2 regions of the Streptomyces sp. NPDC055078 genome follow, and region 1 is predicted to be linked to the other one. Evidence: predicted binding sites of a transcription regulator. Region 1 holds the regulator's gene; the other holds the start of a gene.
What was found. Region 1 encodes HrcA, which represses chaperone genes, less so after heat shock. Its sites were predicted from a motif close to TTNGCACTCNGNNNNNCNGAGTGCNAA; they were not measured.

Region 1 (9,918 bases):
GGGGCCCCAGCGCCTAAGTGCCGGCGGGGCTCGTTGTGTGCGGGCTCGTGTCGGGCCCCGCCCCGGGCCCCAAGCCCCGCGCCTCAACCGCGGAATCCAGCCGTCCGGCGAGCTACTCCGGCGGCGCCGTCACAAAATCGATCAGCTCCTCCACGCGCCCCAGCAGCTCCGGCTCCAGGTCCTTGTAGGAGGCCACGCGGGACAGGATGTGCTGCCACGCCTGGCCCGTGTTCTCCACCCGCCAGCCCAGGGCACGGCATACGCCCGTCTTCCAGTCCTGGCCCCTGGGCACGCTCGGCCACGCGGGGATGCCCAGCGAGGACGGTTTCACCGCTTCCCAGACGTCGATGTAGGGGTGACCGGCGACCAGGACGTGCGGGTCGGTGACCGAGGCCGCGATACGGGACTCCTTGGAGCCGGGCACCAGATGGTCCACCAGGACTCCGAGGCGGGCGTCCGGGCCGGGGGAGAACTCCGCGACGATGGCGGGGAGGTCGTCGATGCCCTCCAGATACTCCACCACCACCCCCTCGATGCGCAGGTCGTCGCCCCAGACCCGCTCGACCAGTTCGGCGTCGTGGCGGCCCTCGACGTAGATACGGCCCGCCCGCGCCACCCGCGCCCGCGCGCCGGGGACCGCGACGGACCCCGATGCCGTACGCGCGGGCGCGGTCCGGCCGCCCGACGGGCGGACCAGGGTGACCACCTCGCCCTCCAGCAGAAACCCCTGAGGGGCGAGCGGAAAGACCCGGTGCTTGCCGAAGCGGTCCTCCAGGGTCACCGTTCCGGCCTCGCAGCGGATCACCGCGCCGCAGAACCCCGTGGTGACCTCCTCCACGACCAGTTCGGGGTCGGCGGCCACCTCGGGGGCCGGGGCGGACTTCTTCCAGGGCGGGGTCAGATCGGGGCTGTAACTGCGCATGCGCACATTCTGCAAGGGAACGCGCCCGTCGGCGCCGCCGCCACCGCGACACACCGGCCCGAACCCGGTCCCCACGACCTGCCCGCGACCTCCCCGCGACGCGACGCACCCTCAGGGCTCACGGCACCGACGGCACGCACAAGCACGTACAAGCACCGCACGTACAAGCACTACAAGCACGCACAGGCACTGCACAGCAGCGCACCTACGACACCCCGTACCGCTCCGCCAGGGCGTCCCGCTGTGCCCGGACGAACGCCGCGTCCACCACCGCCCCGTGCCCCGGTACGTACGCCGCGTCCTCGCCGCCCAGTGACAGCAGCCGGTCCAGCGCCGCGGGCCAGCGGGACGGGATCGCGTCCGGACCGGCCTGAGGCTCGCCCGACTCCTCGACCAGATCGCCGCAGAACACCACCTCCGGGTCGCCCGCCACCAGGACCGCCAGATCGTGGCCCGTGTGCCCGGGACCGGCGTTCACCAGCAGCACCTGCCGGCCGCCCAGGTCGAGAGTGCGCTCGCCGGAGACCGTGTGCCCGGGTGCCACCAGCAGTTCGGCGGCCTCAGCGGCCCGGTCGGGGGCCACCCCGTGCCGTACGGCATCGGCCCGCAGTTCGTCCCGCGACCGCAGCAGCAGCGCGTCGACGCCGACCGCGCCGTACACCTCCGCCCCCGCGAACGCGGCCGTCCCCAGCACATGGTCGAAGTGCGGATGGCTCAGCGCGATGTGCGTCACCCGGCGACCGCCCAGCAGGGCCTGCGCCTGGGTGCGCAGCTCGGCGCCCTCGCGGAGGGTGGCACCCGTGTCGAAGAGGAGGACGCCCCGCGTCCCGGCGATCAGCCCACAGGTCGCGTCCCAGCCGGGCAGCCGCCTCCGTCCCACCCCCTCGGCCAGCCGCTCCCAGCCGAAGTCTTCCCAACCGACGTCCATACCGCGAACCTACTGGCAACGACCAGCGCAGTCGCGCGGTACCGTGTTCGGTCGCCCTTGCTAGGGGTGTACCCCACGGCCGTACACTGGCACGGGGAAATCCTGGCACTCGCACAGGAGGAGTGCCAGGCAGTCACCAAGGAATCACAGCTGGAGGTGTGCGCGTGCTCAGCGAACGCAGACTTGAGGTGTTGCGCGCCATCGTCCAGGACTATGTCGGCACCGAGGAACCGGTCGGCTCCAAGGCGCTCACCGAGCGTCACCGGCTCGGGGTGTCCCCGGCCACCGTGCGCAATGACATGGCGGTGCTGGAGGAGGAGGGGTTCATCGCCCAGCCCCACACCAGCGCCGGACGCATCCCCACCGACAAGGGATACCGGCTCTTCGTCGACAGGCTCGCCGGGGTCAAGCCCCTGTCGTCCGCCGAGCGCCGCGCCATCCAGAGCTTCCTGGACGGCGCCGTCGACCTGGACGATGTCGTCGGGCGTACGGTACGGCTGCTCGCGCAGCTCACCCGGCAGGTCGCCGTCGTCCAGTACCCCTCGCTCACCCGGTCCACGGTCCGCCATGTGGAGTTGCTCTCTCTGGCGCCCGCCCGGCTGATGCTCGTCCTGATCACGGACACCGGACGGGTCGAGCAGCGCATGATCGACTGTCCCGCGCCGATCGGCGAGACCGCGATCGCGGATCTGCGGGCCCGGCTCAACAGCCGGGTCGTGGGCCGCCGGTTCGCGGATGTGCCACAGCTGGTGCAGGACCTCCCCGACTCCTTCGAGCCGGAGGACCGGGGGGCCGTCACCACCGTGCTCTCCACCCTGCTGGAGACGCTGGTCGAGGAGACCGAGGAGCGGCTGGTGATCGGCGGTACCGCCAATCTCACCCGCTTCGGACACGATTTCCCGCTGACGATCAGGCCGGTGCTTGAGGCGCTCGAAGAGCATGTGGTGCTTCTCAAGCTGCTCGGCGAGGCCAAGGAATCAGGCGGAATGGGCATGACCGTACGGATCGGTCACGAGAACGCCCATGAGGGACTCAACGCAACGTCCGTCGTGGCTGTCGGCTACGGTTCGGGCGACGAGGCAGTAGCCAAACTCGGCGTGGTCGGACCGACCCGCATGGACTACCCCGGAACGATGGGAGCGGTACGCGCAGTGGCACGTTACGTCGGACAGATCCTGGCGGAGTCGTAAGTGGCCACGGACTACTACGCCGTACTCGGCGTGCGCCGCGACGCATCGCAGGACGAGATCAAGAAGGCATTCCGGCGGCTCGCGCGAGAGCTGCATCCGGATGTCAATCCCGATCCCAAGACGCAGGAGCGGTTCAAGGAGATCAACGCCGCCTACGAGGTGCTCTCCGACCCGCAGAAGAAACAGGTCTACGACCTCGGCGGAGACCCCCTGTCCCAGGCGGGCGGCGGTGCGGGCGGCTTCGGAGCCGGTGGCTTCGGGAACTTCTCGGACATCATGGACGCGTTCTTCGGTACGGCGTCCCAGCGCGGGCCGAGGTCGCGTACGCGGCGCGGTCAGGACGCGATGATCCGCCTGGAGATCGAGCTGAACGAGGCGGCCTTCGGCACCACGAAGGACATCCAGGTCGACACCGCCGTGGTGTGCACGACCTGTTCCGGCGAGGGTGCCGCGCCCGGTACGTCCGCGCAGACCTGTGACATGTGCCGGGGCCGCGGCGAGGTCTCGCAGGTGACCCGGTCCTTCCTGGGCCAGGTCATGACCTCCCGCCCCTGCCCGCAGTGCCAGGGCTTCGGGACCGTCGTGCCGACGCCCTGCCCGGAGTGCGCGGGCGACGGACGGGTCCGCTCCCGCCGGACGCTGACCGTGAAGATCCCCGCCGGTGTCGACAACGGCACCCGTATCCAGCTCGCGGGCGAGGGCGAGGTCGGCCCGGGCGGCGGTCCGGCCGGTGATCTCTATGTGGAGATCCATGAGGTCGCCCACCCGGTCTTCCAGCGGCGCGGCGACGATCTGCACTGCACGGTGACGATTCCGATGACGGCGGCGGCGCTCGGTACGAAGGTGCCGCTGGAGACCCTCGACGGCATGGAGGAGGTCGACATCCGGCCGGGCACCCAGTCAGGGCAGTCGATTCCGCTGCACACCAGGGGCATCACGCATCTGCGCGGCGGCGGGCGCGGCGATCTGATCGTGCACGTCGAGGTGATGACGCCGACCAAGATGGACCCGGAGCAGGAGAGGGTGGTGCGGGAGCTGGCGAAGCTGCGGGGCGAGGAGCGCCCGCTGGGCCAGTTCCAGCCCGGACAGCAGGGCCTCTTCTCCCGGCTGAAGGACGCGTTCAACGGTCGTTAGCCCGCATACGTACGGCCCCGGCAGGCCCCCGCGCACCTCAAGGCGGGGATCGGCCGGGGCCGTACGCATGGGGGTGGGGCGGTGGTGTGCACACCGGTCCGGCGGCGCTGCGTACACGGCGGCCCCGACAGTGCGCTCGGACGCCTCGGGCCGTACCCCCAGGGGTCCCGCGCGGATGCCTCCGGCCGTACCCCCGGAGATCCCGCGCGGACGCCTCCCGCCGTACCCCCCAGGGGCACGACGGCCTCGATTCGGTGGGCCGGGAACGGCATGACACGATGCACGCATGTCCTCCGCACTGACCGATCTCTGCCGATATCCGATCGTGCAGGCCCCCATGGCGGGCGGCGTTTCGGGCCCGCAGCTGGCCGCCGCTGTGTCCGAGGCCGGGGGCCTCGGATTCCTCGCCGCAGGGTACAAAACCGCGGACGGGATGTACCAGGAGATCAAACAGATCCGCGGGCTCACGGGACGGCCCTTCGGGGTCAATCTCTTCATGCCACAGCCCAAGACCGCCGACCCCGCGGCCATCGAGGTCTACCGGCACCAGCTCGCGGGTGAGGCGACCTGGTACGAGACCCCGCTCGGCGACCCCGACGCCGGGTGGGACGACGGCTACGAGGCCAAACTCGCCATCCTGCGCGACGACCCCGTCCCCGTCGTCTCGTTCACCTTCGGCTGCCCCAGCCGCGAAGTGCTCGAATCCTTCACCCGGGCGGGCACCTTCACCGTCGTCACCGTCACCACCCCCGAAGAGGCGCAGACCGCGCAGCGGGCGGGCGCCGACGCCCTGTGCGTCCAGGGTGTCGAGGCCGGCGGACACCAGGGCACCCACCGCGACAACCCGGCGGCGGACGGCGCCGGGATCGGGCTGCTCACCCTGGTCGCGCTGGTCCACGAGACCGTACGGCTGCCGATCATCGCCTCGGGCGGTCTGATGCGCGGTGAGCAGATCGCCGCCGTGATCGCCGCCGGGGCGACCTGGGCGCAGCTCGGTACCGCGTTCCTCGTCTCCCCGGAGTCCGGCGCGCACCCCCTGCACAAGCAGGCGCTGACCAACCCGCTCTTCGTCCGTACGGAACTCACCCGCGCGTTCTCCGGGCGGCCCGCCCGGGGGCTCGTCAACCGTTTCATGCGCGAGCACGGGCCGTACGCCCCCGCCGCCTACCCCCAGGTGCACTATCTGACCAGCGGTCTGCGCAAGGCCGCCGCGAAGGCGGGCGACGCCCAGGGGATGTCGCTGTGGGCCGGGCAGGGGCACCGGATGGCGCGTGAGCTGCCCGCCGGGCAACTCGTCGAACTGCTGGCCGACGAAGTCGAGTCCGTGCGGTCGGAGCTGGCCAAGCAGGGGGCCTCATGACCGCGCCCGTGTTCGTCGTGGACTCGCTGGACGGCGTCGGGCCCGGCTCGGAGTTCACCCTCGACGGCCCTGAGGGGCGGCACGCCGTCTCCGTACGGCGGCTGGCGCCCGGCGAGGAGATCGTGCTGACGGACGGTCATGGCCGGGGCGCCGCCGGAGTCGTCGTACGCACCGAGGGCAAGGACCGGCTGATCGTGGAGCCGGCCGGTTTCCCGGTGGAGCCGGAGCCCAGCCCCCGTATCACCGTCGTCCAGGCGCTTCCCAAGGGCGATCGCGGCGAACTCGCCGTCGAGACCATGACGGAGACCGGCGTCGACGCGATCGTGCCGTGGGCCGCCGCGCGCTGCATCACGCAGTGGAAGGGCGAACGGGGCGCCAAGTCCCTCGCCAAGTGGCGGGCCACCGCGCGTGAGGCGGGCAAGCAGTCCCGCAGACTCCGCTTCCCCGAGGTCGCGGACACCGCGACGACCAAGCAGGTCGCGGCGCTCCTCGCGACCGCCGACTTCGCCGCCGTCCTGCACGAGGAGGGCGCGACACCGCTGGCCACCGCCGAACTCCCGGCCCACGGCACCATCGTGCTGGTCGTGGGACCCGAGGGCGGCGTCTCCCCCGGGGAACTGGCCCTGTTCGCCGAGTCGGGCGCGGCCCCCTACCGCCTCGGCCGCACGGTCCTGCGCACCTCCACCGCCGGCACGGCCGCCCTCGCCCTCCTCCTCACCCGCACCGGCCGCTGGGCCGAGGACCTCTGAGCCCCCGCCGCCTTTCGGCGCGAGTCGGGCAACTCCAGCCCGTCTGGGGGCACCACCCAGGCAAAGCCCTGGGGGAGTTTGAGGACACGCCCGGAGGGCGTGCCGTCCCACGGGCCGAGCGCTGTGACGCGTGCGCGGCCAAACCCAGCCCGTCCTGGGGGTCCTCCCCCTGGCTGCGCCGGGGGCACCCCCACCCAGGCGGAGCCCTGGGGAGCTTGAGGACACGCGCCCCCGCCCGGGACCAGGGCGCACCCCCACCCGAGCACCCGCACGCACCGCGCACGCGCACACGTCACCCCCCGAACCCCCGTCCCAGCGACCGCCCATACCGCCCCGTCCGCTCCACGCAGCGCACCCTGGCGGGACTGGTTCGGCTCAATTCGGCGACCGTACGGGGTGTGTGTCCGCAACCGCTCTTTTCCTCGGCGCCGCGCGGTGTCACGCTGCCGTCCATGAACGGCACGACACACACCAGCCGCGGACGCGTCCTGTCCGCGATCGGCCTGGCGGGGGCGGCAGTTGTGGGGCTCACCGCCTGTGAGCCCACGGGCGGAGGGCTGAACGCCTCGGCCGTTTCGCTCACCACCGACCGTACGGCGACCGGCGCGCTGGAGCGGCTCGGCTTCGTGGTGAGCTGGTTCACCTGCACGGCGGTGCTCGGTGACGGGACGAGAGCACCGGCTTCGGCCGCGCCCGTCGCTCCGGCCTTCGCCACCGTCGACTGCGAGGGCGAGACGGGCGGCGGCGGAGAGATCACGCTCAAGGGCAAGGTGACGGAGGAGCGTTCGGGTTCCTGCGTACGGGGTGATCTGGTGGCCAGGGTCGAGGGCAAGGTCGTTTTCACGGCCACTTTCCTGGGCGACTGCGAGACCGGGTCAGGCAGGCCGTCCCGCTCGGGCCCGCCCGGCGGGGGCGCGCGCCCCACCGTCACGGTCACGGTCACCGAGACGGTGACGGCCGACCCGAAATGAGCACCGGGCCCGCCGGGGCCGTCCTCACCCGCGCCGTCCTCACCCGCGCCGGGCCCGCCCGCGCCTCCCCGGATGTCCCCCGCCGCGCCCCCACCCGCCGCCCGCCCGCTGGAGCGGTTGTCCGCCAAAGCAGTGACCGCACACCCCCGGCCTGCCTAGGGTGACCCTGTGACGCACCCTGCCTACCTACGGTATCCGCATATCCACGGCGAGTTGATCGCCTTCACCGCAGAGGACGACGTCTGGATCGCCCCGCTCGACGGCGGTCGCGCATGGCGTGTCAGCGCCGACGACGTTCCGGTCGACCACCCCCGGTTCTCGCCCGACGGCACGCATATCGCCTGGACCTCGCGCCGGGACGGCGCACCCGAGGTGCACTGCGCGTCCGTCGACGGCGGGCCCACGACCCGGCTCACCCACTGGGGCAGCCACAAGACCTCCGTACGCGGCTGGACCCCGGACGGCGAGATCCTGGCCATCACCTCCCACGGCCAGGCCAGCCTGCGGCGCACCTGGGCGCGGGCCGTGTCCCTCGACGGTGGGCCGGGGGCGGTCCTGCCGTACGGGCCGGTGGGCGATGTGGCGTACGAGGCGGGGCCGGGCGTTCTGCTGCTGTCGGCCACCATGGGCCGGGAGGCCGCCGCCTGGAAGCGCTACCGGGGCGGCACCGCCGGGAAGCTGTGGATCGACCGCGCGGGCGACGGCACCTTCGTACGCCTGCACGCCGGACTCGACGGGAACATCGAGTATCCGCTCTGGGCCGGTGGGAGTTCCTCCGGCGAGGCACAGGCCGGGACCGGGGCGGAGGCTGGAACCGGAACCGGAACCGGAACCGGAACCGGGGCAGAGGCAGCGGCCGGGGCGGAGGCCGGGGCCCGGGGAAGAATCGCCTTCCTCTCCGACCACGAGGGCGTCGGAGCCCTGTACTCCTCCCTGCCCGACGGCTCCGGACTGCGGCGGCACACCCCGGTGGAGGAGGGCGGCTTCTACGCCCGCCACGCCGCCACCGACGGCACCCGGGTCGTCTACGCCCGCGCCGGTGAGCTGTGGATCGTCGACGACCTCGACGGCGCCGAGGCCCGCCGCCTGGACATCAGGCTCGGTGGACAGCGCACCGATCTGCGGCCCCGCCCCGTCAACGCCGACTACCACTTCGGCTCCGCCGCGCCCGACCACACCGGGCGCGGCAGCGCCGTCGAGATCCGCGGCGGTATTCACTGGGTGACCCACCGCGAGGGGCCCGCGCGGGCCGTCGCCGCGACCCCGGGCGTACGGGCCAGGATGCCCCGGACCTTCCGCGCCGACGGGGCGGAACACGTCGTCTGGGTCACCGACGCGGAGGGCGAGGACGCGCTGGAGTTCGCCCCCGCGACCGGCGCGACGGCCGGTACGGCCCCGCGCAGGCTCGGGGCCGGGCAGCTCGGGCGGGTGCTCGGCCTGGCTGTCGCGCCGGACGGCGGACGGGTCGCCGTCGCCTCGCACGACGGACGGGTCCTGCTCGTCGAACGCGAGTCGGGAGAGGTGCGCGAGGTCGACCGGGGCGAGGACGGCGAGGCGACCGGGCTCGCCTTCTCGCCCGACTCCGGCTGGCTCGCCTGGTCGCACGCCGGGCCGACGCCGCTGCGCCAGCTCAAGCTGGCCAACACCGCCGATCTGTCCGTCACCGATGCGACCGAGCTGCGGTTCCGGGACTACCAGCCCGCGTTCACCCTCGACGGCAAGCATCTGGCGTTCCTCTCCGAGCGTGCCTTCGACCCGGTCTACGACGCCCATGTCTTCGACCTCGCCTTCGTCGGCGGCTGCCGGCCGCATCTGATCACCCTGGCGGCGACGACACCGTCACCGTTCGGACCGCAGCGCCACGGGCGGGCGTTCGAGCCGGACAAACCCGAAAAATCAGAGAGAGCTGACGGTGGCCGCGACGAGCCGGAGGAGGGCGAGAACGGGGTGCCCGTCACCCGTATCGACCTCGAAGGACTCGCCGACCGGATAGTGCCGTTCCCCGTCGAGGCCGCCCGCTACTCGAATCTGCGCGCGGCGAAGGACGGCGTGCTGTGGCTGTGCCATCCGCTGCACGGAGTGCTGGGCGCGACCCGGGCCACCCCCGACGACCCGGGGCCCAAGAGCACCCTGGAGCGGTACGACCTGGTCCAGCGGCAGGGTGAGGAACTGTCGTCGGACGCCTCGGGCTTCTCCGTCAGCGGGGACGGCAAGCGGGTGCTGCTCTACACCGACGGCACTCTTAAGGTCGTGCCCAGCGACCGTCGCGCCTCCCGCGACGAGGACAGCGACACCAACATCACCGTCGATCTCTCCCGGGTACGCCAGACGCTCGACCTGGCCGCCGAGTGGCGGCAGATGTACGACGAGGCCGGCCGGCTGATGCGCGACAACTTCTGGCGCGCGGACCTCGGTGGCATGGACTGGGACGCCGTACTGGACCGCTACCGCCCCCTGCTGTCCCGGCTCGCCACCCATGACGATCTGGTCGATCTGCTCTGGGAGGTACAGGGGGAGCTGGGGACCTCGCACGCGTATGTCACCCCCAGGGGCGGATACGGCAGCCGGGCCACCCGCCAGGGTCTGCTCGGCGCGGACATCTCCCGTACGGCGGAGGGCACCTGGCGCGTCGACCGGGTGCTGCCGTCCGAGACCTCCGACCCC
Region 2 (18,953 bases), on a different contig from region 1:
AGCTGGCGCCGACAGCGGGGGCAGCCCGCGATCCAGGGCTCGTCGGCGAGATCACCGATGGTGACGGTGCCGGAGTCCGCGAGCCGGTGGCCCTCAGGGACCAGCCCCACCAGCCGGTCGGTGAGCAGGGGACGGACGATCAGATCGCCCCATTCCGCGCCGCGCTCGGCCGAGCCGCCGTAACGGAAGGCGATCGCCACATCGCAGTCGCCCTCCCGGAGCATCTCCACCGAACGCGGCGGCTCGGCGTCGACGAGCGAGACCCGGGTGCCCGGGTGAGCCGCGCGCAGGGCGGCCAGGGCGACCGGGACCAGGGTGGAGCTGCCGCTGGGGAAGGACACCAGGCGCACCCGGCCGGCCCGCAGTCCGGCGATGGCCGCGATCTCCTCCTCGGCGGCGGTGAGACCGGCGAGGATGCCGGAGGCATGGCGGACCAGCGTCTCCCCGGCCTGGGTCAGCCGCATTTCCCGGCCCGTACGGATCAGCAGCGGGGTGCCGGCCGATGCCTCCAGCGCCTTCATCTGCTGGCTGACGGCCGGCTGGGTGCAGCCCAGGGTGCGCGCGGCGGCGGAGAAGGATCCGGCGGCGGCCACCGCGCGCAGAACTCGGAGATGACGGGCCTCGATCACCCTTTGATGATAAGTGATGCTTGGGTATGAGGGAAATTTTCGAGTGGACACTTTGAGACAGGCCGGTAGCGTGGCCGCCATGAAGGTGCTGACCGTGAATGTGGGCCGGCCGAAGACGGTGGCCTATACCGACACCCCCGGCGGCACCACGGGCATCGACAAACGCCCGGTCGACGGGGCCGTACAGGTGACGGACCCCGGCGCCAAGGGTGCGGGCGGCAGCGGCCTCGCGGGGGACACCGTCGCCGATCCGCGCCATCACGGCGGGCGGGACCAGGCCGTTTACGCGTACGCGCGCGAGGACCTGGACCGCTGGGAGCGGGAACTGGGCCGCCCGCTCACCAATGGAACCTTCGGGGAGAACCTCACCACCTCCGGTCTCGATATGAACGCGGCGCTGATCGGCGAGCGCTGGCGGATCGGCGACCGGCTGGTGCTGGAGGTGACGACCGGGCGTATTCCGTGCCGGACGTTCGCGTCCTGGCTGGGCGAGCAGGGCTGGGTCAAGCGCTTCACCGGGCACGGCTCCCCCGGCGCCTATCTGCGGGTGATCGAGCCGGGCGCGATCCGCGCGGGTGACCCGATCGAGATCGTCCACCGGCCTGGTCACGAGGTGACGGTCGCCCTGGCGTTCCGCGCCGCGACCGTCGAACGCGGCCTGCTGCCGAAGGTGCTGGCAGCGGGTGACGCGCTCCACTCCGAGTTGCTGTGGAAGGCCCGGGCGTATGTGGAGCGGTACGGCGCCGGCGCCTGACCGGGCGCGCGTGATCGTGACCGGCTGACCGGCTGTCTGGTTGGTTGTCTGGTTGACCAGTTCACCGGCCGACAGCTGACCGGCGCCCGCGCCCCGGACCGCGCGCTCGGGGGGAATCCCTAAGGAAACAGGGGAGTTGATTGGGGGGTGGCTGGGGGGCGGTCCCCGATGTCACCGTCGACGGATCCCGGGACGCTCGAAGCATGTCCCGTACGAAGCGCGTTCTCATCAGTCTCGGGACCGTGATGGCCGTGGTGGCCGCTGCGGTCGCCGGCGGTTCCTTCTGGCTCTACTCCACCGCCGACATATCCACCGCAGGCGCGAAGTTCACCCGCGAGCTGGCGGTCCCGCCACTGGCGAAGTCGACCGTCCGCGATGACGGTACGCGGGTCTTCGATCTGACCATGCAATCCGGCCGGAAGGAGTTCAGGCCCGGACGGCAGACTCCGACCTGGGGCTTCAACGGTGACTATCTGGGACCGACACTGCGGGCGGAGCGAGGCGAGAAGGTCCAGGTGCGGATCAAGAACACCCTGGGCGAGGAGTCCACGGTGCACTGGCACGGCATGCATCTGCCCGCGAAGATGGACGGCGGCCCGCATCAGATGGTCGCCCCCGGTGGGACCTGGGCACCGAACTGGACCGTGGACCAGCCGGCCGCCTCCCTCTGGTACCACCCGCATCCGCACGGCAGGACCGAGAAGCATGTGCAGCGCGGGCTCGCCGGGATGTTCCTCATAGACGATGACGCCTCGGCGAAGCTTCCCCTGCCGAAGCGCTACGGCATCGACGACCTGCCCGTCATAGTCCAGGACGTCCGGTTCGACGGCGCGAGGTTCGACTTCGGGCACGGCTTTCTGCGGGAGACCGGATTCCTGGGCGACCGCACCCTGGTCAACGGCACCCTCGACCCGTACCGGACGGTCGGCGACGAGCTGATACGGCTGCGCCTGGTCAACGCCTCCACCGCCCGTGTCTACGACTTCGGCTTCTCCGACGACCGGCAGTTCACCATGATCGGCAGTGATGGCGGGCTGTTGCCGAAGGGGCTCCGGCTGGACCGCGTCCAGCTCTCGCCCGGTGAGCGGGCGGAGATCGTGGTGCGGATGAAGCCGGGCGAGCGAACCGTGCTGCGCAGCTTCCCGCACACCAGCTACGGCGACGGCTGGGGGCAGCGGTTCGCGGGCGGCGACGACACTTTCGACATCCTGGAGCTGCGGGCGGCCGACACCCTGCGCCCGGCCCCCGCGCTGCCCGCCGAGCTGGCCGAACCGGAGGTGCCGAACGGCTCGGACTCGGTGCGCGAGCGGACCTTCGGGCTGGTGACGACCGGGATCAACGGCAAGGAGATGAAGATGGACCGGATCGACGCGACCGTCACCCGGGGCACGGCCGAGACCTGGGTCGTCCGCAACGATGACGGCACCCCGCACAATTTCCATGTGCACGATGTGCAGTTCCGGGTGCTGGAGGTGGACGGCCGGGAGCCACCGCCGCAGCTGCGCGGCGCGAAGGACACGGTCTTCGTCCCGCCCGGCTCGACGGTCAAGCTCGCGATGCGCTTCGACGGGCCCGCGGACCCGAACACTCCGTATATGTATCACTGCCATCTGCTCTATCACGAGGATCTGGGGATGATGGGCCAGTTCGTCGTGGTGGAGAAGGGGCAGAAAGCGGGCAGTGTGCGGGCGCCGGAGTCGCACGCGGGGCACTAACGTGCCGCCTATGACGACCGCACTGATTACGGGAGCGACCGCGGGCATCGGCGCCGCGTTCGCCCGGCGCCTCGCCGCCGAGGGACACAACCTGGTGTTGGTGGCCCGCGACACCAAGAGGTTGCGGGAGCAGGCCACCGAACAGCACGACCGGCATGGCATCGAAGCGGAGGTGCTGACCGCGGACCTGTCGCTGGACAGCGGGATCGCGGCGGTCGAGAAGCGGCTCGCCGACCGGAAGAGCCCGGTGGATCTGCTGGTCAACAACGCCGGCTTCACCAACAAGGGACGCTTCCTGGAGGTGTCCATGGCCGATGAGCTGACGATGTTGAAGGTCCACTGCGAGGCGGTGCTGCGGCTCACCTCCGCCGCGACGGCGCCGATGCGGGAGCGCGGCCGGGGCGGGGTGGTCAATGTGGCGTCGGTGGCGGCCTTCGTTCCCCGTGGGACCTACGGCGCGTCGAAGGCGTGGGTCGTCCAGTTCACCCAGGGCGCGGCGCGGGACATGGCCGGGTCGGGGGTACGGCTCATGGTGCTCTGCCCCGGTTTCGTCCGCACCGAGTTCCACCAGCGGGCCGGGGTGGGGACGGACAACATCCCCGGGTGGATGTGGCTGGACGCGGACAAGGTGGTGGAGACCGCGCTCGCGGACCTGGCGCGCGGGAAGGCGGTCTCGATCCCCGACCCTCGGTACAAGGCGCTGATGGGTGTGGTGAAGCTGGCGCCGCGCGGTGTGCTGGGCGGGATCACTTCGAAGACGGGCCGCAGGTACGGGCCGCAGTAGGGGGTGGGCCCCGCCCGAGTCGGCGGGCCACCCGAGTGGGCGGACCACCGGAGTCGGCGGCCCACCGGACAGGGTCCCGGTGCTGGTCCCGGTTCGGGTCCCGGGCCCCCTTTCCGTTCCGGTTCCGGGGCCGGCCCCGTTCCGGGCGGGTGCACAGGGCGGTACGAGGTGTACGGCGATGGAGGAGGAGTTGGTTTCACCATGCACGACGCCACTGGCGACCGGCCCGAGGTTCTGCTCGCCATGGGGCCCGGCATCGCGGAGCGGCTGTTCACCGGGCGGCATGTCGACCGGCTCGCCGCGCTCGCCCGTACCGATCCATGGCTGGTCGCCCATGATCTGACCGCCCCTCCGCCCGCTGTCGCGACCGCGCTGGCTTCCGCCGATGTGCTGCTGACCTGCTGGGGAGCGCCCCCGATCACCCGCGAGGTGCTCGCCGCCGCCCCCCGGCTGCGTGCGGTCGTCCATGCGGCCGGTTCCGTGAAGCACCACATCACCGATGCCTGCTGGGAGCGCGGCATCACCGTGGCGTCCGCCGCGTCCGCCAACGCGCTGCCCGTCGCGGAGTACACGCTGGCCGCGATCCTCTTCGCGGGCAAGCGGATCCTGCCCACCGCCCGGCGTTACGGGCGGCTGCGCGCCGCCCACGACTGGGGGCGGGACCTGACGGACGCGGGCAATTACCGCCGTACGGTGGGGATCGTCGGCGCCTCGCGGATCGGGCGCCGGGTGATCGAGTTGCTGCGCCCGTTCGACATGCGCGTTCTGCTGCACGATCCGTATGTCACCGATGCCGAGGCTGAGTCGCTGGGAGCCGTACGGACGGGTCTGGACGAACTGTGCGGCCGCAGCGGCGTCGTCTCGGTCCACGCGCCGGAGCTGGCGGCGACCCGCCATCTGATCGACGGCCGCCGGCTGGCCCTGATGTCCGATGGGGCAACGCTGATCAATACGTCGCGCGGTTCGCTGATCGACCAGGAGGCGCTGCTGGCGGAGCTGGTCCCTGGCCGGCTCTCCGCCGTACTCGATGTGACGGAGCCGGAGGTTCCACCCGCCGACTCCCCGCTGTACACGCTGCCGAATGTGCTGCTCACCCCGCATCTGGCGGGTTCGCTCGGCAATGAGCTGCACCGAATGGCGGATCTGGCGCTCGACGAGCTGGAGCGGTACGGGAAGGGGCTGCCCTTCGCGGAACCGGTGCTCGCGGCGACGCTGGACCGTTCCGCGTGAGCCGACCCGGGCCCTCGTACCCCGGTCGTGCCCCGGTCGTGCCCGGTCGTGCCTCGGCCGGGGTACGACCGGGTGTCGGTGATGGGCGTCACGATCACGGGCGGGAAGCTCGTCGAGATCGACATCCTCGCCGATCCGGAGCGGTTGGGCGGACCGGATCCGACGTACCCCGCGTGGTGAGCGCGCCGTCCGGGCCGCGCGGCACCAGGCCCGCACAGCACCGGGCCCGGTGCCCCCGCGACGGGGGCACCGGGCCCGGCTTCGTACCTACCGCTGGGCTACGGCCGCGGACGGCCGTCGCGACGCACGGTGTCAGTGGGAGTGACCGTGGCCGCCGTGGCCCGCGTCGGCCTCTTCCTCTTCCTTCTTCTCGACGACCAGGGTCTCGGTCGTGAGCAGCAGGGAGGCGATGGAGGCCGCGTTCTCCAGGGCGGAGCGGGTGACCTTGACCGGGTCGATGACGCCGGCCTTCACCAGGTCGCCGTACTCGCCGGTCGCGGCGTTGAAGCCCTGGCCCTTGTCCAGCTCGGCGACCTTGGAGGTGATGACATAGCCCTCAAGGCCGGCGTTCTCCGCGATCCAGCGCAGCGGCTCGACGGCGGCACGGCGGACGACGGCGACACCGGTGGCCTCGTCGCCGGTCTTGCCGAGGTTGTCGTCCAGGACCTTGACGGCGTGGACGAGCGCGGAGCCACCACCGGAGACGATGCCTTCCTCGACCGCGGCGCGGGTCGCGGAGATGGCGTCCTCCAGACGGTGCTTCTTCTCCTTCAGCTCCACCTCGGTGGCGGCGCCGACACGGATCACGCACACACCGCCGGCCAGCTTCGCCAGCCGCTCCTGGAGCTTCTCGCGGTCCCAGTCGGAGTCCGTGGACTCGATCTCGGCCTTGATCTGGTTGACCCGGCCCACGACGTCGGCGGAGTCGCCGCCGCCGTCGACGATGGTGGTGTCGTCCTTGGTGATGGTCACCCGGCGGGCGGAGCCCAGGACGTCCAGACCGGCCTGGTCGAGCTTGAGGCCGACCTCCTCGGCGATGACGGTGGCACCGGTGAGGGTGGCCATGTCCTGGAGCATCGCCTTGCGGCGGTCGCCGAAGCCGGGGGCCTTGACGGCCACGGCGTTGAACGTGCCGCGGATCTTGTTCACGACCAGGGTCGACAGGGCCTCGCCCTCGACGTCCTCGGCGATGATCAGCAGCGGCTTGGAGCCACCCGCCTGGATGACCTTCTCCAGCAGCGGCAGCAGGTCCTGGATCGAGGAGATCTTGCCCTGGTTGATCAGGATGTACGGGTCGTCGAGGACGGCCTCCATACGCTCCTGGTCGCTCACCATGTACGGCGACAGGTAGCCCTTGTCGAAGGCCATGCCCTCGGTGAAGTCCAGCTCAAGACCGAAGGTGTTGGACTCCTCGACAGTGATGACACCGTCCTTGCCGACCTTGTCCATGGCCTCGCCGATCAGCTCACCGACCTGCGGGTCCTGCGCGGAGAGACCGGCGACCGCGGCGATGTCGCCCTTGTCCTCGATGGGACGGGCGGTGGCGAGCAGTTCCTCGGACACGGCCTTGACGGCGGCGTCGATGCCCTTCTTCAGGGCGGCCGGGGAGGCACCGGCGGCGACATTGCGCAGGCCCTCGCGGACCAGCGCCTGGGCCAGCACGGTGGCGGTGGTGGTGCCGTCACCAGCGATGTCGTTGGTCTTGGTCGCCACCTCCTTCACCAGCTGGGCGCCCAGGTTCTCGTACGGGTCCTCGACCTCGACCTCGCGGGCGATCGTGACACCGTCGTTGGTGATGGTGGGGGCGCCGAACTTCTTGTCGATGACGACATTGCGGCCACGGGGGCCGATGGTCACCTTGACCGCGTCGGCCAGCTTGTTGACGCCGCGCTCAAGGGCGCGACGGGCGTCCTCGTCGAACTTCAGGATCTTCGCCATGGGAGCGTTTCAGTCCTCTTCTGAGACGAACTGCGCCCTCAGCGCCCGGTTGTGAAGTGTCAGCGGGGGCCAAGGGCGCAGTTCAAGAAAACAAACGGTGTGCGGTGTCTTCCGGGCGAAACCCGGAGGTCCGACCTACTTCTCGATGATCGCGAGAACGTCGCGGGCCGAGAGGACGAGGTACTCCTCGCCGTTGTACTTCACTTCGGTGCCGCCGTACTTGCTGTAGAGCACGACGTCGCCGGTCTTCACGTCGAGCGGCAGGCGCTCGCCGTTCTCGAACCGACCCGGACCGACTGCGAGGACGACGCCCTCCTGGGGCTTCTCCTTCGCCGTGTCCGGAATGACCAGGCCCGAGGCCGTGGTCTGCTCGGCGTCGAGCGGCTGGACCACAATGCGGTCTTCAAGCGGCTTGATGGCAACCTTGGAGCTGGTGGTCGTCACGATCCGACCTCCCCCTTCGGAGATCTCACGGGGTTTAACTGTCTGAGGTGGCGACCAGGTCGATCCGTCGTCGCGGGTGCCGGACCTGCCCGTCGCTGTGTTGGCACTCTCCAGTGGGGAGTGCCAGACCCGAGACTATGACTGTGATTAGCACTCGGTCAAGCGGAGTGCCAATCGAGCGCGGTGCGCCGGAGCGCGGCGAGGCGGATGGCGTGCGGCGACGGGCCCCGGACTCCCGGCCCCAGGGACCCTCAGGGACCTCAGGAGCCGGGGCTTCGGCGTGCGGGTGGGTGGGGGCGCTGGATGCGGGCCAGCAGGCGCGCGGCCGGTTCGGTGAGGGCGGGGGCCTTAAGGGCACCAGGGAGGCCGGGGCGCCGGTCGCTCCGGGGTCCCCGGGGGATTCCAGGCGGCGCCTCGGGTACCCCCGGCGCCCCTGCCGTCCCGGCCGGCTCCGGCGCCCCGGGCGCCCCGGCGCGCAGGGGGCGCACTGGTGGCAAGGGGCGCACGGGATACCCGGATGACCCAGCTTGCTGCTTCAGTTCGCTCCTTTGCGCCGGGTCGGCTCGTCCCGCCCAGCTGCCCTTCCGCCCCGGGCCGGTTCCTCCCCCTGCCTCGGCCGGACGCCCCGGGCCGGTCCCGCGTACCCGCTCGGGCTGCTGGACCGCCTTGCGGCCGAGCCGTTCGATGGGGTCCTCGATGGGGTCCATGGACCGGGGCACGCACCCCACGCAGAGAAGCAGCGCACCGGCCATGACCGCGAGCGGGGCCGCCGGCCGGTGCGCGAGGCTCACGCCAGGGCCCCGGAGCGGCGCGTACCGTCCGGGCCGGACACGGGGCGCTGGCGCTTAAGGCCGATGCCTGGCGCCCGGTGGCGCATACGGCCAGCGCCTGACGCCCGGCGACGCGTACCACCCACGCCGGACACCGGGCGGCGGCACGTACGGCCGATGCCTGGCGCCCGGCGGCGCGTACCGCCCGGACCGAGCCGCAGTCGGGGAGGAGCGGCGCGGCTCATACGTAGTCCTCAAGCCGGGCCACCGCGTACCCCTTGTCGGTCACGGTCTTCATGACCTGCCGGATCATGTCGGGCATGGTGCCCTTCCAGTCCTCGCGCCCCCTGAAGTGGGTGAGGATGATGTCGCCGGGGTGCAGATCCCGGTCCCACTCACGCCATTCCATGTGGTCGGGGAACGCCTCGGCGGCCCACAGGGGCACCGCCTTCACGCCGCACGCCTGGGCGGCGCGCAGTGTGTCGTCGTTGTAATTGCCGTACGGCGGGCGGAAGAGCGGGGGGCGCTCCCCGTACAGCTTCTGGAGTCTGTCCTGCTGGCCGCAGATCTCCCGCTTCTGCGCGTCGTAGGAAAGGCCCGGCATATAGCGGTGGTTGAGGGTGTGGTTGTGGAGGGAGACGCCACGGTCGCGCATCTGGCGGAAGTAGCCGTAGTTGTCATTGATCACGTAGTCGCTGAGGAAGGCGCTGTACGGGATCTGAAGCTCGGTCATCATCCGGAGCAGTTCGGGGTCTTTCTCCGAGCCGTCGTCGATCGTCAGGAAGACGACCTTCTCCGTGACCGGCACCGTCGTGAAGACCGGCGGCAGGGACTCGCCGTCCGCGACCTCGAAGCCCTGACGGGTGGTGAGTTTCGGTTTGACGGCGGGCGGTCGGGGCGCGGCGAGCGGTGTGGCGGCGAGCCCCCACTTCCGGGCGGCGGCGGCGCGGGCCGCCTGGACGCGCTTGATGTCGTTCGGCTGCGCGGGGCGTGCGCCCCCCTGGCCCTTGCGCTCCGCCGCCTGCTGACCCGGCCGGGGCTGTGCGCCGTCGCGGCCGTCGCCCTCCTCGGCCGCGCAGGCTGAACCGAGCAGGGTCACCAGCAGGGCGGCCGCGAGCACCCGGCCCCGCGAGCGATCCCGCGACCGGTGCCGCGACGACCGGTACCGGGGCCAGTACTGGAGCCAGTACCGGGACCGGTGCCGGGGCAAGTGCCGCGACCGGCCGCCGTGCCGCCCGTCATCCGCTGCGGCCAGGTCGCCATCCGTACACATGTTTACCTTTTGTCCGCTTAGCTGCATGGCGCTGGATCCTGTCAGCAGAGCCGGCCGCGAACGGCCCGACACCGCCGCCCGGGACGGACCGTCCCCCGCCCGGCCCACACCGGCCCGGCACCTGGCCCAATGGCGTCCGCGTCCGGCGGGGGACCCACAATGGGCTGGTGAACGACCTCTCCCCGCTTCTCACCGCCGAGGGCCGCGCCCTGCTCGCCGCTCTGCGGGACTACGACCCCGCCCAGGAACTGGCGATCGCCACCCGGTTGCGCCGCGAGCACCCCGCCGAGCTGGTCTCGGCGGCGCTGGGGCAGGCCCGGCTGCGGCAGCGGGCGGTGGCGAAGTTCGGGGCGGCGGACGCGTACCGCATGTACTTCACCCCGAACGGCGTCGAGCAGGCCACCCGGAAGTCCGTCGCCGACTACCGGGCCGCGCGTTTCGCCGCGCTCGGGGTACGCGGCGTGGCCGATCTGTGCAGTGGCATCGGCGGGGACGCCATCGCGCTCGCCCGCGCCGGTATCCGGGTGCTGGCGGTGGACCGCGACCCGCTGACCGCGTCCGCCGTACGCGCCAATGCCGACGCCCTCGGTCTGGCGGAGCTGATCGAGGTGCGGTGCGCGGATGTCACCGAGGTCGACACGACGCCGTACGACGCGGTCTTCGTGGACCCCGCCCGCCGGGGTGGCCGGGGCCGGATCTTCGACCCCGAGGCGTACTCCCCGCCGCTGTCATGGGCGATCACGGCGGCCCGCCGCCGCCCGTACGCCGCCCTTAAGGTCGCGCCCGGTGTCCCGCACGAGCTGATCCCGGACGACTTCCACGCGGAGTGGATCTCGGACGGGGGCGAGGTGAAAGAGGCGGTGCTCTGGTCGTCCGGTGCACACCCGGACACGGCCCCGGATGCGGACACGGATACGCACACGGACGAGGCGCCGCACCCGGGTCGGGCTGCGGGTGCTGCCCCGGACTCGCCCTGGGGCACGACCTCCAGGCGGATCACCGCGACCCTGCTGCCCGGCCCGTACTCCCTGATGGGCCGTGGACTGCCCCACCCCCGGGTCCGCCCGGTCGGCCGCTATCTGTACGAGCCGGACGGCGCGGTCGTCCGCGCCCATCTGGTCGCGGAGGTCGCCGAGGAGGTGAGCGGCGGTCTGATCGACGAGACGATCGCGTACATCACTTCGGACGAGTTGCGACCGGTGCCCTTCGCCACCGCGTACGAGATCACCGACCACCTCCCCTTCCATCTGAAGCGCCTCAGAGCCCTGCTGCGCGAGCGCGGGGTCGGCGTCCTGACGGTGAAGAAGCGCGGATCGGCGGTGGAACCCGAGGAGTTGCGCCGCAGGGTGAAGCCTCAGGGGCCCAACGCGGCGACCGTGTTCCTGACCAGGGTGGCCGGAGCGCCGACGATGCTGATCGGCCACCCCGCGTAACCTCCGCCCGCGCCTCCTGCCCGCCGCTCAGCTCCGCTGTACGCCGCTCACTTCCCCTGCGCGCCCGGTGCGGCCCATGAGCCGCGCCGGACCGCTAACCCGCGCCCGGGGGCGGGTCAGCCCGTGCGAGGAGCAGTTCGCGCTCTTTCTCGTTACGGGTCAGGGACGCCGCCCGTGCGAACTCCTGGCGTGCCTCCGCCGTACGTCCGAGGCGGGCCAGCAGGTCGCCCCGGACGCTCGGCAGCAGGTGGTAGCCCTTAAGAGCGGGCTCATCGGCGAGGGCGTCCACCAGCGCCAGGGCGGAGGCCGGGCCTTCGGACATGGAGATCGCGACCGCGCGGTTCAGTTCCACGACCGGGGAGGGGGCGACGGCTGCGAGCTGTCCGTACAGGGTGGCGATGGTCCGCCAGTCGGTGTCCTCGTAGCGGATCGCCTGGGCGTGACAGGCGGCGATGGCGGCCTGGAGGGCGTACGGCCCCGGGGGCCCGCCCGCCGCGTTCGCACGGGCGAGTGCGGCGAAGCCACGGCGGATGAGGAGCCGGTTCCAGCGGGTGCGGTTCTGGTCGGCGAGGAGGACCGGCGTGCCGTCCGGGCCCGTACGCGCGGCGGTCCGCGATGCCTGGATCTCCAGCAGGGCGGCCAGCCCGTGCACCTCGGGCTCGCCGGGCATCAGGGCGGCCAGCACCCGGGCCAGCCGGAGGGCGTCCTCGCACAGGGCGGGGCGGAGCCAGTCGTCGCCCGCGGTCGCGGAGTAGCCCTCGTTGAAGATGAGGTAGATGACCTCCAGGACGGAGCCGAGCCGTGCCGCCCGGTCGGGGCCGTACGGCACCTCGAAGGGGACGCCCGCCTTGGCGAGGGACCGCTTGGCGCGGACGATGCGCTGGGCGATGGTCGGCTCGGCCGCCAGAGAGGCCCGCGCGATCTCCTCGGTCGTCAGTCCGCCGAGCAGCCGCAGGGTGAGTGCGATCCGGGCTTCGGTCGAGAGCACGGGGTGACAGGCCGTGAAGATCAGCCGCAGCAGATCGTCGTCGATGGCTTCGGGGTCTTCGGGGTCCAGCCCGGCCGGCGGCGGGGTGTCCTCCAGGGTGCGCCCGACCTCCGCCAGCTTGCGCGCGTAGTTCTCCCTGCGGCGTACGAGGTCGATCGCCCGGTGCTTGGCCGTGGCCATGAGCCAGGCGCCCGGGTTCTCCGGAACGCCCGACTCCGGCCACCGTTCCAGCGCGGCGACGAGAGCGTCCTGAGCGATCTCCTCGGCGATGCCCACATCTCGTACGATCCGGGTGACACCGGCGATGATCCGCGCCGACTCGATCCGGAACACCGCTTCCACCGCGCTCGCTGCCGTCCCTGCCGTCACCGCCTCATGAAAACAGTCCCCCGGACGGCGGGCAAACCACTGGTCGGGCGGACGCGGACGAGGGTGTGCGGCGACGCGGGTGCCGGTCGGCGCGGATGAGGCGGCGGCGCGGGTGCCGGCCGGCGCGGGGCCGGGGTCCTCGGCAGGGCAGTTGCTGCCCCGGCCCAGCCGGCGCGGTGCCGGGGTCCTCAGCAGGGCCGTTCACGCCCCGGCCGAGTCGCCGGTCCGGACCACCGCGCGAACGGGACGAGGACACTCACCTCCGCGACGCACGGGAGACGGCCTGATCGGCGTCTCCCCCATGGCCCTCGTGCCCCTTGTGTCCCCCATGGCTCTCCTGTCCCCCGTGACCCTCATGATCCTTCGGCGAGTCTTCTCCGGCGCTCTCCGGTGCGGTCCTCTCGGGCCCCGGCAGCAGGGTCAGCGCCACCACGACGCCGACCATGAGCAGCGCCGAGCAGACCCAGAAGGCCGCGCGGAAACCGTTCGCCATCGCTTCTTCGACTCCGCCGCCGTCCCCGGTCGCACCGGCGACGGACGTGGCGACGGTCACCAGGACGGCCAGGCCGAGGGAGCCGCCGATCTGGCGCGAGCTGTTGAGCAGACCCGACGCCATGCCCGTCTCACCCACGGCGACGCCCTTGGTGGCCGCGGTCCCCAGCGGGACGAAGCACAGGCCGATACCGGCGCTGCTGAGCAGCGACGGCCACAGGATGGTGTACGCGAAGCTCCCGTCGGGCGTCGCGGTGAGGGCGAACCCGGCGAGCCCGGCCGCGCCCAGCAGCCCGCCGAGCGCCAGCAGCGCGCGGATGCCGACGGCGGCGACGACCTTGGTGGCGATGACCGCACTGACCACCAGGCCCACACAGAACGGCAGGAACGCCGCGCCCGTCGCCGACGCACCGAACCCGAGCACCTGCTGCATATAGAGCGAGCAGAAGAAGAAGGCGGCGAACTGAGCGGAGCTGAGCAGCAGCGAGAAGAGGTTGGCGCCGAGCACGGGACGGTTGGCGAGCAGCCCGAGGCGCAGCAGCGGCTGCCGTACGCGCAGTTCCACCCCGGCGAAGGCGGCGAGCAGGACGACGGCCGCGCCCAGGGTCGCCAGGGTCGTCGAAGAGCCCCAGCCCTGGGATTCCGTACGGACGAGGCCGAGGACGAGCAACGTCATCCCGGCGGTGACCAGCAGCGCGCCCGCGACATCGAGCCGGGGTGCCGCGGCCCGGTCCCGCCCGGCCGAGAGGCTCGCGCGCGCGGCGGCGGCCATCGCGAAGAGCACGATGGGGACGTTCACCAGCATCACCGACCGCCAGCCGGCCGCGTCGGTGAGGAGTCCGCCCGCGAGCACCCCGATGGCGCCGCCGGCCGCGCCGGACATGCCCCACAGGCCGAGCGCCTTGGACCTGGCCGGGCCCGCGGCGAACGTGATGGTGATCAGGGTGAAGGCGACGGGCGCGAGGGCGGCGGCGCCGACTCCCTGGACCGCGCGGGCGGCGATCAGCGCGCCCGGGGACTGTACGAAACCGCCGATCAGGCTCGCGAGGCCGAAGAGCGTCAGGCCCGCGGTGAGGGTGCGGCGGATGCCGACGACATCGCTGAGCCGGCCGCCGAGCATCAGCAGACCGCCGAACGTGAGGGCGTACGCGCCGACGACCCATTGCAGGCCGTCGGAGGTGAATCCGAGGTCCTCGCGCATGTCGGGCAGTGCCACATTGACCACGGACATGTCGAGCGACACCAGGAACTGCACGGTGAGCGCCACGGTGAGCACCCAACGCGTCTGCCGCGCTTGGTCGTTCATCGGTTTCCCTTCCCGGAATGATCCTCACCGTCCCTCTGTCTCGAAGGATTACTATACGCGTACAGAAATTAATCCCGGGAGGCACGGGAGAATACGGAGATGTCTGACGAGCGGATGCCTGAGGAGCGGATGGGCGAGGAGCGGATCGGCGAGGAGCGGGTGCCTGAGGAGCGGGTGCCTGACGAACAGGTGCCTGACGAACAGGTCCCTGGGGAGCGGATGGCCGGGGAACCGAGCACCGGAAAGGGACGGGCGCGGGCGGGGAACGCCCCGGACGCCCCGGCGGGCGGGAAACCCGCCGGGGCGGAGAAGAAGCGCGGTGTCGGGCGTCCGCGCAGACTGGACCCCGCCACCATCGTCGCCACCGCGCGCCGCGTCATCGAGGAGGACGGCGTGGACGCCCTCTCGATGCGGCGGGTCGCCAAGGAGGTCGGCAGTACGCCGATGGCGCTCTATCACTACGTCCGGGACAAGGACGAGCTGCTGATGCTCACCCTCTCCGGCGCATCGGCGACGTTCCCGCGCCCGGAGCTGCCCACCGATCCGCGCGCCCGGCTGATCGCGGCCTCACTCCATATGCACTGGGTCCTGGATCAGATGCCCTGGGTGCTCAAGGTCCTCGCGCTCGGCGACCTCACCGACAAGGACGCGCTGTGGATGGTCGAGGAGATCCTCGACTCGGCGATGCGCTGCGGGCAGAGTGCCGAGCAGGCGGTCCGGACGTACCGCACCATCTGGCACTTCGTGTACGGAGACCTCGTCTTCCGCGCCGCCAGGGCCCGCCGCGCCGAGGAGCCCGACCGCAAACGGCACTGGCCCGGCATGCTCGCCGAGAACGACGCGGCCGAGTTGCCACGGCTGACCGAGCTGACAGCCCGCTGGGACGAACTACAGGACTACGACGTGGCCGAGCAGCTGACGGCGATCGTGGACGGACTGCTGAACCGGACCCGGCAGACAAGCCCTGCCCCGGAGGCGTGAGGCGCGAGGTCAGAGGCCGTGCGGGCCTCAGGGGGCGGAGCGGGCCATTCTCAGCCCGTACTCCCCATACTCCCCATACCCCCCGTGCCCAGGGACTCGAACCGCCAGCGGTGCACCGCCCGGGTGATCAGATACGCCGCCGGTTCCGGCAGCTCGGGCAGGTCGGCACTCACATCGGCCACCTCCCACCAGGTGATGACCAGCACCCGGTCGCCCGCCGCACGGAAGCACTCACGGCGCACCGGCTCCCGGGCCAGCTCCTGTGCGCGGGCCCACTCCAGCAGCTCCGCTCCCCGGCCCCGGACGGCCCTGGCCTCCCACATCAGCGCGACGACGGTCATGAGTACAGATTGTCCTTGCTGATCTCGTGCACATGGTCATGGTCATGGTGATGGTGATGCGCTGGGCCGTGACCGTGCGCATGGCCATGACCGTGACCGTCCCCGTGGCCATGACCGTGGTCGTGCGCACGCCCTGCCTCCGGGGCAGCCGCCCCCGGGACATGGGTGTCGGTCACCGGCAGCGACGAGTCCGCCGACAGCTCCAGATCCGAGACCGGCCGGTTCCGCGCCACCATCTCCGCCCCAAGGGCCGCCACCATCGCGCCGTTGTCCGTGCACAGCCCCGGCCGGGGCACCCGCAGCCGGATGCCCGCCCGCTCGCACCGCTCCTCGGCGAGCGCCCGCAGCCGTGAGTTGGCCGCCACCCCGCCGCCGATCATCAGATGGTCGACGCCCTCGTCCAGACAGGCCCGTACGGCCTTGCGGGTCAGCACATCGACGACCGCTTCCTGGAAGGACGCCGCCACATCCCGTACGGGTACCTCCTCGCCCGCCGCGCGCCTCGCCTCGATCCAGCGGGCCACCGAGGTCTTGAGCCCGGAGAAGGAGAAGTCGTACGCGGCGTCACGCGGACCCGTCAGCCCGCGCGGGAACGCGATCGCCAGCGGGTCGCCCTCGCGCGCCAGCCGGTCGATCACCGGACCGCCGGGGAAGCCCAGGTCCAGCACGCGCGCGATCTTGTCGAACGCCTCGCCCGCCGCGTCGTCGATCGTCGCGCCCAGCGGCCGTACATCACTGGTGATGTCCGGTGCGAGCAGCAGCGAGGAGTGGCCGCCGGAGACGAGCAGGGCCATCGTCGGCTCGGGCAGCTTCCCGTGCTCCAGCTGGTCGACGCAGATGTGCGCGGCCAGATGGTTCACCCCATAGAGCGGTTTGCCCAGCGCGTACGCGTACGCCTTCGCCGCCGACACACCCACCAGCAGCGCGCCCGCGAGACCCGGCCCGGCCGTGACCGCGATGCCGTCGAGGTCACGGGCCGAGACGCCCGCCTCCTTAAGGGCGCGCTCGATCGTCGGGACCATCGCCTCCAGGTGTGCCCGGGAGGCGATCTCGGGCACCACCCCGCCGAAGCGGGCGTGGGTGTCGACGCTGGAGGCGACCGCGTCGGCGAGCAGCGTCGTACCGCGGACGACGCCGACGCCGGTCTCGTCGCAGGAGGTTTCGATACCGAGTACGAGCGGTTCGTCAGCCATCAGTGTTCATCCCTGTTCTTACCGCGTTCTTACCGCGCACTTGGGTTCCTGCCGTGCACATGGAGCCGCATGACGAGCGCGTCGACATTGCCCGGCTGGTAGTAGCCACGGCGGAATCCGAAGGGCTCGAAGCCGAAGCGCTCGTACAGCTTCTGGGCCCTGGTGTTGTCCACCCGCACTTCGAGGAACACCTCGTCGCACTCGAAGGCGGTGGCGTACTGCAGCAGTTCGGAGAGCAGCCGGGACCCCAGGCCGGTCCCCCACTGCTCACGGGCGACGGCGATCGTCTGTACGTCCCCGAGGCCGCCCGCCGCCGCGAGACCCGCGTATCCGACGATCTTCCCGCCGGTCTCGGCGACCACATAGCGGCGGGTGGCCGCCGGACCGCGCGCATGCGCCAGCTCGGACCAGAACATCCCGGGCGACCAGGCGTCCTCCGGGAAGAGGGCGTGCTCCATGTCGAGTACGGGCCCCAGATCCCACCAGCGCATCTCGCGCAGTACGGGGGCCGGCGCGGTGGTCACTGGGGTGTGACCACCTTGTAGTTCTTCGGCACCTGGGCGTCCGGCCTGCGCAGATACATCGGCCGGGGCGGCAGTCCGCCCTGGTTCTCGAAGGATTCGGTGTCCCCGGCGGCGAGCTTCTCGGCGGCCAGCGCCGCCAGCGCCCCGGCCGACACATGCTCGGGGGCGCGGGCGCCGGGGAACGTCTCCGGGTAGAGCAGCGCGCCCGCGCCGACCGCGGGCAGCCCCGCGACCCGCTCGGCGATATCGGCGGGCCGGTCCACGGCCGGGTCACCGATCCGCTCGCGCGGGGAGGCGTACCGCGCCCAGTAGACCTCCTTGCGCCGGGCGTCCGTCGCGACGACGAACGGTCCGGTCAAGACGTCGGCGCCGGGGCCCTGGCCCGCCGCATAGGCGAGTCCGTCCAGCGTGCACAGCCCGTACACCGGCACCTCCAGGGCCGAACCGAACGTCGCGGCCGTCACCAGACCGACCCGCAGCCCGGTGTACGGGCCGGGGCCGACCCCGACGACCAGCGCGGTGACGGCGTCGAGCCCCACCCCCGCTTCGGCCAGGATCCGGTCGACGGCGGGCAGCAGCAGTTCGCCGTGGCGGCGCGCGTCCACGCGGCTGGACTCGGCGACGACGGAGGCGCCGTCGTGGAGAGCGGCGGTGACGGCGGGCGTGGCGGTATCTACGGCGAGCAGGAGCACGCGAACAGCCTACGGCTCCCACGCCGGGGGCACGGCGCCCCCTCGATGGGGTGCGGCTGCTGCTACGGTCGCTCTCCAGGCGTTTATCTCCCGTATTCTCCAGACGTTTATTCTCCAGACGTTTATGCGAACGTTCATGCGGACGTTTATGCGAAAGGTGGGGCACGGTGGCACGGAGCAGCTCGGGACTGGTGGCCGGGCTCACGGCAGCCGCGCTGGCCGCCGTCTGTTTCCTCGCCTATCAGGCGTCGGCGAGCGCCCCCGGTTCCGCCGCCAAGCCCGGGGGCACCAGCACGACCCCCGCCACGAAGTCCCCCCAGCAGAAGAAGAACCCGCTGCTGCTGCCCGCCGGCTCGGGCACGGGCACCCGGGTCGTCTACGCCCTGGGTGATCGCCGGGTCTGGCTGGTGGAGGGGAAGAGCCGGGTCACCACGACCTTCGGCGTCATGCCGTCGACGGTCAACCCGCGGCCCGGCACCTATGCGGTGACCTCCCGGTCGGGGAAGGTGCCCGGCTCGGACGGGATCTCGATCGAGCATGTGGTGCGGTTCGCCGGCGTCGGCGATGTGCCGATCGGTTTCAGCGCCGCCGTGAACGGGTCGATGGCCAGTCCGGACCCGCAGAAGAAGACGGGCGGCGTGCGGATGAAGCGGGCGGACGGCGACGCGATGTGGGCGTTCGCGACGATCGGCACGAAGATCGTCGTGGTCCCGTAGGCCCGCTGCCCCGATGCTCCGGTAGGCCCGCCTGTCCTGCTCGTCCCGGCAGTCCCGGCAGTCCCGGCAGTCCCGCTGATCTCGTAGACCCGCAGGCCCGCAGGCCCTCGTCCTGCCGGTCCGCCGGTCCGCCGGGCGTCGCGCATACGCTCGTACGAACTACGCGCCCGGCAGGCCCGGACTGGACGTGCCCTGCGCGGCCGGGGCTGGACGTCCCCTGCGCGGCCGGGGCCCGGCGCGGCGTACCCCCTACGCCGCGTCCCGGCTGTCGGCGTCCGGCTGCCGGGTGGTGGCACGCGGGGGCGTGGAGACCGCGCTGGCCGCCGCACAGGACGCCAGCAGCTCCCGCATCGACGGCCGGCCGGGGTGCGCGGGCAGAGC

Region 2: the regulator HrcA is predicted to act here: its motif matches at 7,642-7,668, upstream of groES (co-chaperone GroES).

Annotation. Positions count from the first base shown of each region.
Region 1 covers NZ_JBSGUP010000246.1:1,087-11,004, reverse strand. The annotation lists gene ACWF94_RS20920 (DUF3097 domain-containing protein) at 113-922, opposite strand; gene ACWF94_RS20915 (MBL fold metallo-hydrolase) at 1,128-1,850, opposite strand; gene hrcA (heat-inducible transcriptional repressor HrcA) at 2,015-3,040, shown strand; gene dnaJ (molecular chaperone DnaJ) at 3,041-4,174, shown strand; gene ACWF94_RS20900 (nitronate monooxygenase) at 4,461-5,534, shown strand; gene ACWF94_RS20895 (16S rRNA (uracil(1498)-N(3))-methyltransferase) at 5,531-6,283, shown strand; gene ACWF94_RS20890 (hypothetical protein) at 6,736-7,254, shown strand; gene ACWF94_RS20885 (S41 family peptidase) at 7,423-9,918, shown strand, end outside.
Region 2 covers NZ_JBSGUP010000059.1:2,313-21,265, forward strand. The annotation lists gene ACWF94_RS08020 (LysR family transcriptional regulator) at 1-629, opposite strand, end outside; gene ACWF94_RS08025 (MOSC domain-containing protein) at 709-1,383, shown strand; gene ACWF94_RS08030 (multicopper oxidase family protein) at 1,587-3,098, shown strand; gene ACWF94_RS08035 (SDR family NAD(P)-dependent oxidoreductase) at 3,109-3,882, shown strand; gene ACWF94_RS08040 (hydroxyacid dehydrogenase) at 4,084-5,112, shown strand; gene groL (chaperonin GroEL) at 5,425-7,050, opposite strand; gene groES (co-chaperone GroES) at 7,186-7,494, opposite strand; gene ACWF94_RS08055 (polysaccharide deacetylase family protein) at 8,506-9,384, opposite strand; gene ACWF94_RS08060 (THUMP-like domain-containing protein) at 9,705-10,970, shown strand; gene ACWF94_RS08065 (RNA polymerase sigma factor) at 11,065-12,327, opposite strand; gene ACWF94_RS08070 (MFS transporter) at 12,584-14,125, opposite strand; gene ACWF94_RS08075 (TetR/AcrR family transcriptional regulator) at 14,225-15,106, shown strand; gene ACWF94_RS08080 (hypothetical protein) at 15,157-15,447, opposite strand; gene tsaD (tRNA (adenosine(37)-N6)-threonylcarbamoyltransferase complex transferase subunit TsaD) at 15,444-16,640, opposite strand; gene rimI (ribosomal protein S18-alanine N-acetyltransferase) at 16,670-17,131, opposite strand; gene tsaB (tRNA (adenosine(37)-N6)-threonylcarbamoyltransferase complex dimerization subunit type 1 TsaB) at 17,161-17,856, opposite strand; gene ACWF94_RS08100 (hypothetical protein) at 18,024-18,572, shown strand; gene ACWF94_RS08105 (hypothetical protein) at 18,822-18,953, opposite strand, start outside.